One region of the Bacillus sp. BC05(2025) genome, then DNA from elsewhere that is predicted to be linked to it. Evidence: riboswitches for the same ligand, from Rfam matches in the RefSeq annotation. Region 1 holds a riboswitch; each other region holds the start of a gene.
What was found. A riboswitch is a leader RNA that binds a small molecule or an ion and turns the genes downstream of it on or off. The one in region 1 is predicted to bind thiamine pyrophosphate.

Region 1 (3,262 bases):
GTCAATTGTAATGCCGCCAATCCCGACGATCGGTATTGTAATTCCTTGTTCTCTAAAATGAGCTAAACCTTTCGTTCCTTGCACAGCTTTCGTATCTTTTTTCGTATTCGTTGGGAAAATAGGGCCGACACCTAAATAATCAGCTCCGTTTTCAATCGCCCAGCGTGCTTCTTCAATTGTATGTGTAGATACACCAACAATTTTATCCCCCATTTTTTCACGAACAGAAGTAATCCCTTCATCATCTTGTCCAACATGTACGCCATCTGCATCTAACTCAAGAGCTAGCTCCACATCATCATTTACGATAAACGGTACACCGTACTCCTTACAAATTGCTTGTAGTTCTTTTGCGAAACAAATGTGTTTCTCTCCCGTTAAAGCGCCTGCGCCCTTTTCACGAAATTGAAAAATTGTTATACCGCCTTCAAGTGCATCTCTCAATACTTGCAGTGGATCCTTCGTACAATTGTTACTTCCCATAATAAAATATACTGATAACAACCTAGACATTTCTGCCTTTGAAATACGCGACATTTATTTTCCCTCCTTATTATATAACCTCAATCTTCCCATACTTCTCTATATCACCTGAAGTAGTATTCGCTAACTGATTTAAAAATTCAATTTGGAAACTACCAGGTCCTTTTTCCACCGTCTTGGCAGCTGCCAGTTCCGCAGCTACACCATAAAATGTTAATGCTGCTACTGCCGCCTTTACATAATCCTTTTCTACCGCTACAAATGCTCCTATTACAGAAGTTAGTAAACAACCAGTTCCCGTAACTTTCGTTAAAATAGGGTGACCATTTTGAATAAGGATTGTTCGCTCTCCATCTGTAACAACATCTTCTTTTCCAGTAATTACCGCAACTGTATTTAGTTCATCTGCTGCCTGTTTTGCAATACTTACGACATTGCCATTCCCAGCACCAGCGTCTACTCCTTTAATTTCCCATCTCTCATTAATAACGTTCGCTATTTCAGCTGCATTTCCGCGAATAATTGCTAACTCGATTTCAGCCGGAATATGTCTCGCAACTTCTGTTCGATACGATGTTGCTCCTGCACCAACTGGATCAAACAGTACTGGTACATTGTTCACATTTGCTGATTTACCAGCAAGTAACATCGCTTCTACCTCGTCAGGACGAAGTGTACCCATGTTCAAAACAAGCGCCCCAGCAATGCTAGCCATTTCTGCTACTTCTTCTTTTGCATATGCCATTACAGGCGATGCTCCTAACGCTAACAAACCGTTAGCTGTAAAATTTGTGACAACAACATTTGTAATATTATGAACGAGCGGATTAGACTCTCTCACCAAATCCACTACTTTACTAATTTCTTTCATATTCATCCTTCTCATCTCCTAACTATAGTGATGGGAGATACACAAAAAGACACTTTGCGCGTACGCAAAGTGCCTGAACATGTGTTTTTACACTCTCCCTACGCTGGCATTATCCAACAGGTTCAAATGGTCAATGACGGATTAGTCATACTCTCAGTTTGCATCCACAAACTCCCATGTGTTTAGTATTCTTCTACTTCAAAGTCTACTCTTATTCTAGTAAAATAACAAGTTCTTTACTTTTCTATTCAATATAGAAGCAACAAATAAAACAATACGCATAATAACTATCTATTTCTCACAGTCTCATCATGGTGCATATTATGTTCTGTCACCATCATTCACTTTCAAACAGATGTTATCCCATTAAAAAACGTTCAAATCTGGAGCGAAACTGAATCTCAAGAAGATGTATGCTATAGTTAACGTATGGAAATTTGAAAGGATGTTTTAAATATGTCAAAAAGCGTTGTAATCGCTGAAAAGCCTTCCGTTGCACGTGATATTGCTCGCGTACTGAAGTGCGATAAAAAAGGAAATGGTTACCTTGAAGGTAGTAAATATATTGTAACTTGGGCTTTAGGTCATCTTGTTACATTAGCAGATCCAGAAAGCTATGATGTGAAATATAAAAAGTGGAATTTAGAAGATTTACCTATGCTACCTGAGCGTTTGAAATTAACGGTTATTAAACAAACTGGGAAACAATTTAATGCTGTAAAAAGTCAGCTACTTAGAAAAGATGTAAATGAAATTATTGTAGCAACAGACGCTGGGCGTGAAGGAGAATTAGTCGCTCGTTGGATTATTGATAAGGTTCGAATTAACAAACCAATTAAACGTCTATGGATTTCATCCGTTACTGATAAAGCAATTAAAGATGGTTTTGCAAATTTAAAACCAGGTAAAGCATATGACAATTTATACGCTTCAGCAGTTGCACGTTCAGAAGCTGACTGGTATATCGGTCTTAACGCGACTCGCGCTTTAACGACTCGCTTTAATGCCCAGCTGAATTGCGGCCGTGTGCAAACACCTACTGTCGCTATGATCGCTAATCGTGAAGATGAAATAAAGAACTTCAAAGCTCAAACTTACTACGGTATCGAAGCGCAAACAACTGATAAGTTAAAATTAACTTGGCAAGATGCAAACGGCAATAGCCGTAGTTTTAATAAAGAAAAAATTGATGATATTGTAAAAGTTTTAGATAAGCATAATGCTACTGTTGTGGAAATTGATAAAAAACAGAAGAAGTCATTCTCTCCTGGTCTTTACGATTTAACTGAATTACAACGTGATGCAAATAAAAAGTTCGGTTACTCTGCGAAAGAAACATTAAACATTATGCAGAAATTGTATGAGCAACATAAAGTGCTAACATACCCTCGTACAGATTCACGCTATATTTCATCTGATATTGTTGGAACACTTCCAGAACGTCTAAAGGCGTGCGGAGTTGGAGAGTACCGTCCTTTAGCACATAAAGTATTACAAAAGCCTATCAAGGCTAATAAATCATTTGTTGATGATAGTAAAGTAAGCGATCATCACGCAATTATTCCGACAGAAGGATACGTTAATTTCTCTGCCTTCACAGATAAAGAACGTAAAATTTATGATTTAGTTGTCAAACGTTTCTTAGCCGTTTTATTCCCAGCATTCGAATACGAACAACTAACGTTACGCACAAAAGTTGGCAATGAAACGTTCATTGCACGCGGAAAAACAATTTTACATGCCGGCTGGAAGGAAGTATACGAAAATCGCTTTGAAGATGATGATGTAACAGATGACGTAAAAGAGCAACTTCTACCTCGCATTGAAAAAGGCGACACATTAACTGTAAAGTTAATTATGCAAACATCAGGCCAAACGAAAGCACCTGCACGTTTTAACGAGGCAACT
Region 2 (3,262 bases), on a different contig from region 1:
TTATGATCCGTTCGGAAATATTTGGATTTCGGCAGCGGTCGCACTTATTCCGATTATCTTTTTTTTCTTAGCGTTAGCAGTTTTCCGCATGAAGGGGTATGTGGCAGGTTTTATTACAGTTGTACTTACAATTTTAGTGGCATTATTCGCTTATAAGATGCCGTTCACAATGGCGATGGCAGCGACCGGATATGGTTTTTTATACGGACTATGGCCAATTGCTTGGATTATCATTATGTCGGTATTTTTATATAAAATATCTGTGAAAACAGGTCAATTTGATGTCATTCGTGCATCCGTATTATCCATTACGAATGACCATCGTTTACTTGTTATTTTAATCGGTTTTTCATTCGGAGCATTTTTAGAAGGAGCAGCAGGATTTGGTGCACCAGTAGCGATTACGGCAGCGCTTCTTGCAGGTCTTGGATTAAATCCTTTATATGCAGCGGGTCTTTGCTTAATCGCAAATACGGCACCGGTAGCGTTCGGAGCGATGGGAATTCCGATTACAGTTGCTGGACAAGTAACTGGTATTGATCCACATAAAATTGGACAAATGGCTGGACATCAATTACCGTTCTTATCATTATTTGTTCCGTTCTTCATCGTATTTTTAATGGATGGATTTAAAGGGGTAAGACAAACATGGCCTGCTCTATTTGTAGCGGGTAGTTCATTTGCAATTACGCAGTTCATTACAGCGACATTCTTAGGACCAGAACTTCCGGATATTACGTCAGCACTAGTAAGTTTAGTGAGTTTATCGCTATTCTTAAAAGTTTGGCAGCCGAAAGAAATTTATCAGTCTAAACAAGCAAATAGTGAAGTAGCTGCGACAACGACGGCAACATCTATGCCGAAACTAACAGTAGGAAAAGTTGTAAAAGCATGGTCTCCATTTATTATTTTAACTGTGATGGTAGTCATTTGGAGTCAAAGCTTCTTTAAAGCGTTATTTGCTCCAGGCGGCGCATTGGAAAGCCTCGTGTTTAAGTTTGAAATTCCAGGCTTACACAATTTAGTAATGAAAGCAGAGCCAATTGTAAATAAACCAACGCCTTACGAGGCGATTTTGAAGTTTGATGTACTATCAGCAACAGGAACAGCAATCTTAATTGCTTGTATCATTTCTATCTTTATTTTGAAAATGAGTGCAAAAGATGCAGTAGCGACATTTAAAGAAACGTTAAATGAGCTTAAAATGCCAATTCTATCTATCGGATTCGTATTAGGATTTGCATTTATTGCAAACTATTCTGGTTTATCTTCTACATTAGCGTTAGCGCTTGCAGGAACTGGAGCACTATTCCCGTTCTTCTCACCATTCTTAGGTTGGATTGGGGTATTCTTAACAGGGTCTGATACGTCAGCAAATGCACTGTTCTCGAATTTACAAGCGATTACAGCGCAGCAAGTCGGTGTATCTGAAGTACTTCTTGTTGCAGCAAATACAACGGGCGGTGTAACAGGAAAAATGATTTCTCCGCAATCGATTGCAATTGCTTGTGCAGCAGTTGGACTTGCTGGAAAAGAATCAGATTTATTCCGCTTTACAGTGAAGCATAGTTTATTCTTCGTAATTATTGTTGGTATTATGACGTATGTACAGGCATATTATTTAACGTGGATGATTCCATAAGTAACAAAAGAAATAAACTTTGCATTTTTCAGATTATCGTGTATGATGAGAAAGTATTGAAAATTAAATCAGTGATAAACTAGGGGTGCCTAACGTATGCGTAGGCTGAGAGAGAAGCGCGTGAACTTCTTAACCCTTTGGACCTGATCTGGCTCGTACCAGCGTAGGGAAGTTAACGGCTTTACATAATGATGTCTTTATGAGCCAGGTCCTTATTTTTTTATGGACCTGGCTCTTTTTATTTTGGCATACGCTGGCCATATCTCGTCCTTGTCACGTACAGGGGGGCAACAAAGGTTATGAAACAATCTGTTTCATCTGAGCAAATTGAATTGAAATCGAGTTTACCGGGAAGTAAGAAAGTATATGTGGATGGGCCACGCGCGGGTATGAAAGTGCCGATGCGTGAGATTGAACAAAGTGAAACGAACGGCATTCCGAATCCGCCAATTCGTGTATATGATACGAGCGGTCCTTATACAGATCCTGCGTATAAAGTGGAGCTGGAAAAGGGGTTGCAGGCGCCGCGCCACTCTTGGATTCTAGAGCGCGGGGATGTAGAAGCATACGAAGGGCGCGAAGTGAAACCAGAGGATGACGGTGTGAAGGTAGCTTCAAAACATACACCTGTTTTCCCGCAAATGGGTCGCAAACCGCTTAGAGCGAAGCAAGGTGCAAATGTTACGCAAATGCACTATGCACGTAATGGCATTATTACGTCTGAGATGGAATATGTTGCGATCCGTGAAGGAGTAGAGCCTGAGTTTGTTCGTAAGGAAATCGCGGAAGGTCGAGCTATTTTACCAGCAAATATTAACCATCCGGAAGCAGAACCGATGATTATTGGACGTAACTTCCATGTGAAGGTCAATGCAAATATCGGAAACTCTGCTGTATCCTCTTCTATCGCAGAAGAAGTAGAGAAGATGACGTGGGCAACGCGCTGGGGTGCAGATACGATTATGGATTTATCTACAGGTAAAAATATTCATACGACACGTGAGTGGATTATTCGTAACGCGCCTGTACCAGTTGGAACTGTACCAATCTATCAAGCGCTGGAGAAAGTAAATGGAATTGCAGAAGATTTAACGTGGGAAGTGTATCGTGATACGTTAATTGAGCAAGCGGAGCAAGGCGTTGATTACTTTACAATTCACGCGGGCGTATTACTTCGCTACATTCCGATTACTGCAAAGCGTACGACGGGTATCGTTTCACGCGGTGGTTCGATTATGGCACAGTGGTGTTTATTCCATCATAAAGAAAACTTCTTGTATACTCATTTTGAAGAAATTTGTGAAATTATGAAGCAGTACGACGTTTCGTTCTCTCTTGGAGATGGATTACGTCCAGGTTCGATTGCAGATGCAAATGACGAAGCGCAATTCTCTGAACTTGAAACACTTGGTGAATTAACGAAGATTGCTTGGAAGCATGATGTGCAAGTGATGATTGAAGGACCTGGGCATGTACCGATGCACTTAATTAAAGAGAATATGGAGAAAGAACTTGATATTTGTCAGGGTGCGCCGTTTTACACACTTGGGCCATTAACGACAGATATTGCACCAGGTTATGACCATATTACATCCGCAATTGGAGCTGCGATGATTGGCT
Region 3 (3,262 bases), on a different contig from region 1:
GCAATGATAATAGATAAAAATACAGTATTTGTATTGTAAATGATTAAACAACAGATTAAACCTAAAAAGGCTAAGTATTCAATTAAGAGAGGTATATTGATATTGCGTGGCATACAATTTACCTAACTAAATATGGCAGTGGGTTTACTGCATTTGTTTTTTCAAAATTCCATTCTCCATTGTGTAATTCAAAATGAAGATGTTGCCCGTATGAATGACCTGTGTTTCCCATATGACCTACTAATTGTCCAGCTTGTACTTGATCACCAGCTTGTACAGTGCGATCTTTCATGTGAGCATAGACTGTTGTATATAATTTCCCATTTATTTGATGGGCGATGAACACAACATTGCCATAGCTAGCTGAATAATATGATTTCACAACTTTACCTGCCGCCGCCGCTTGGATAGAGACATTACCTGGAGCTGCGATATCTATACCATAATGCATTTGTTCCCAGCGCATATCAAAGGTTGAGCTAATTTTTCCTTGTGTAGGGAATTTGAAAACTGCTGGAATGGAAGTAGGTTGAGCTGTTTGAGCTTGTGATTGCGTTTGGTTTTGCACCACATAATGTTTTGCGACATATCCGTATCCTGTGCCAAAACGAATTTTATACCAAGTTCCTACAGTTTCCACTACTTGTAATTGTGTACCATTTTGTAATGAACCAAGTAGTGCACTACTTGTACTAGCGTTGCTACGTACATTAAGTTTAGGTGTTGCAACTGTGTATTTCGTATTATTTTGAACTGTGATGCCTTTCACTAAAGCCTGTGAACCATTAGAAACGAATGCTTTTTGTACATAACCTGTTTTGCCATTATGTAAAATTTTATACCACTCGCCTTGTTCTTCTTCAATGGTAACGAATTTCCCATTTGGTAATACATCTAAAATTGAAGATTCTAAATTAGGTTCAGAACGAACGTTTAATGCATTGGCATTAACGATATATTGATTATTAGATTGAAGTTTGTTTTTTAGTAGAATAGAATCTTTTTGTACGTAACCTACTTTATTATTAACAGATACTTTATACCAACCATTAGTTGTTCCAAGTATGTTCACTTTCGTATTAAAGCGAATTGTATCAATTGATGAGCTATTTGCGTTATCTTTTGTATGTAAGGCTACTTGATCAACTTTTACATATCCAGTTTTCCCATTAGATAATTGTTCAGCGTTGGCTGTTTGTACATTTGTTTCTCCCATAGAAGGAAGTAAAGAAGCAATTGCGACAGTAGTTGCTGTTAAAGCAGTAGCTTTCATATTCATATAATAGAGACCTCCTCTAGTTGTATAGTTGTAATTTTATTATAGTATAAAGATATAATATAGTGGGTTTATTCACATAAATGTAATATGAAATCAATATAAAAATAAATTTTTTGAGGATAATGATTCCTTTTTATCCAATTCATTAGGATAATAATTTCTAAGATAGAATATAAGTATTATATGGCTTCGTTATTTTGTTGACAATTGAGAAAATTAAAACAGTTGATGATGTCTTATTACGGTGTTATACTGACAGTGATAATTTTATAGTTTGCTAGGAGAGCTGGTGTTGCCAGCTGAGAGTAAGACCTTAAGTCTTTGATCCTTTTTATTACCTGATCTAGATTATGCTAGCGTAGGGAAGCACTTCGGACACTAATAATAAGTCCCCGTTTCTTTGCGTATAGAAACGGGGCTTTTTTGTTTAAAAATTTCATATTTAAACCACTAGGGGTGCTTGTTGTGCTGAGAGAGGAATAATCCTTAACCCTTATCACACCTGATCTAGGTAATACTAGCGAAGGGAAGTGGAACAACGAATAAATTATAATTTTATTTGTTGTAACCACTTCTTATTTAGAAGTGGTTTTTTATTTATATACATATACCGGAAGGGGATAGGGAAATGAAATTTTGCGATAGATTATTAGAAACTGTACAACCAGTTTGGGAGATGAGTCATAATCATCCATTTGTTGTAGGTATGGGGGATGGCACGTTAGAAAAAGATAAGTTTCAGTATTACATTATTCAAGATTATTTATATTTGTTAGATTATGCAAAGCTATATGCCATCGGTGTTGTAAAGGCAACGAATCCACAAGTAATGGGGAAATTTGCTGAACAAATTGATGGGATATTAAATGGAGAAATGACAATTCATAAACAATATGCAAAAAGACTTGGGATTTCTATAGAGGAGATAGAGTCTGCAAAACCATCTGCTAAAAATTTAGCTTATACAAATTACATGATGTCTGTATCTCAAAATGGCACACTTGCGGAATTAATAGCAGCACTTCTGCCATGTATGTGGAGCTACTGGGAAATTGGAAAGCGTTTAAATGATATTCCTGGAGCAAGAGATCATGAGTTTTTTGGTGAGTGGATTCAAGGCTATAGTTCTGAAGAATATGGCAACCTTTGTGTTTGGTTAATCGATTTATTAAATGAAATGGCAGTTGGAAAGTCTGAAAAAGAGCTAGATCGATTAGAGGAGATTTTCCTATATTCCAGTCGATTTGAATATTTATTCTGGGATATGTCCTACCGTAAGGAGATGTGGGGATTTGAGGAGCAAGAACATACTACAGTTTCATAATGTTTCTTTTCATTATGATGAGAAACCAATCATCAAGGAATTAAATGCTTCTATACAAGATAAAGAGTTTGTAAGTATTATCGGACCGAGTGGATGCGGGAAAAGTACTTTATTTCGCCTTATTACAGGTTTAGAAGAAGCAAGTACGGGACAGATAGAGCTGACAGAAACAAAGAGCCATCCTGTAGGGTATATGCCCCAAAAAGATATGCTCCTGCCGTGGAGAACGATTATTGAGAATGCTGCCCTGCCGTTAGAGTGCCAAGGTGTACAGAAGAAAGAAGCACAAATAAAAGCGAAGGAACTGCTACATAAATTTGGCTTACAAGGGTACGAGACAAAATATCCGAAAGATTTATCTGGTGGTATGAGACAACGTGTATCCTTTATTCGAACTTTATTAACAGGCGGGGAGATATTGCTGTTAGATGAACCGTTTAGCTCGTTGGATGCTTTAACGAAGGCATCTTTGCAAGAATGGTTGTTTGAACAATGGAAAGAGTGGGAAAAAACAATTTTGTTTATCACTCATGATGTGGAAGAAGCATTGTTTCTTTCTAATCGAATTTTAGTAGTTGAGCAGCGACCGATAACTACTTTAACCGAGAGGATTGTACCGCTTGATTGTAATCGAACAAGAAAAGATTTATATAAGCCTG

Region 2: another riboswitch for thiamine pyrophosphate. It lies ahead of thiC (phosphomethylpyrimidine synthase ThiC); the one in region 1 lies ahead of thiM (hydroxyethylthiazole kinase).
Region 3: another riboswitch for thiamine pyrophosphate. It lies ahead of tenA (thiaminase II); the one in region 1 lies ahead of thiM (hydroxyethylthiazole kinase).

Annotation. Positions count from the first base shown of each region.
Region 1 is NZ_JBWYRA010000009.1:100,855-104,116, forward strand. It holds gene thiE (thiamine phosphate synthase) at 1-537, opposite strand, end outside; gene thiM (hydroxyethylthiazole kinase) at 554-1,360, opposite strand; TPP riboswitch at 1,433-1,542, opposite strand; gene topB (DNA topoisomerase III) at 1,811-3,262, shown strand, end outside.
Region 2 is NZ_JBWYRA010000013.1:75,153-78,414, forward strand. It holds gene lldP (L-lactate permease) at 1-1,642, shown strand, start outside; TPP riboswitch at 1,714-1,829, shown strand; gene thiC (phosphomethylpyrimidine synthase ThiC) at 1,942-3,262, shown strand, end outside.
Region 3 is NZ_JBWYRA010000002.1:906,694-909,955, reverse strand. It holds gene ACZ76X_RS10585 (hypothetical protein) at 1-113, opposite strand, end outside; gene ACZ76X_RS10580 (SH3 domain-containing protein) at 119-1,279, opposite strand; TPP riboswitch at 1,549-1,661, shown strand; TPP riboswitch at 1,722-1,825, shown strand; gene tenA (thiaminase II) at 1,908-2,603, shown strand; gene ACZ76X_RS10570 (ABC transporter ATP-binding protein) at 2,572-3,262, shown strand, end outside.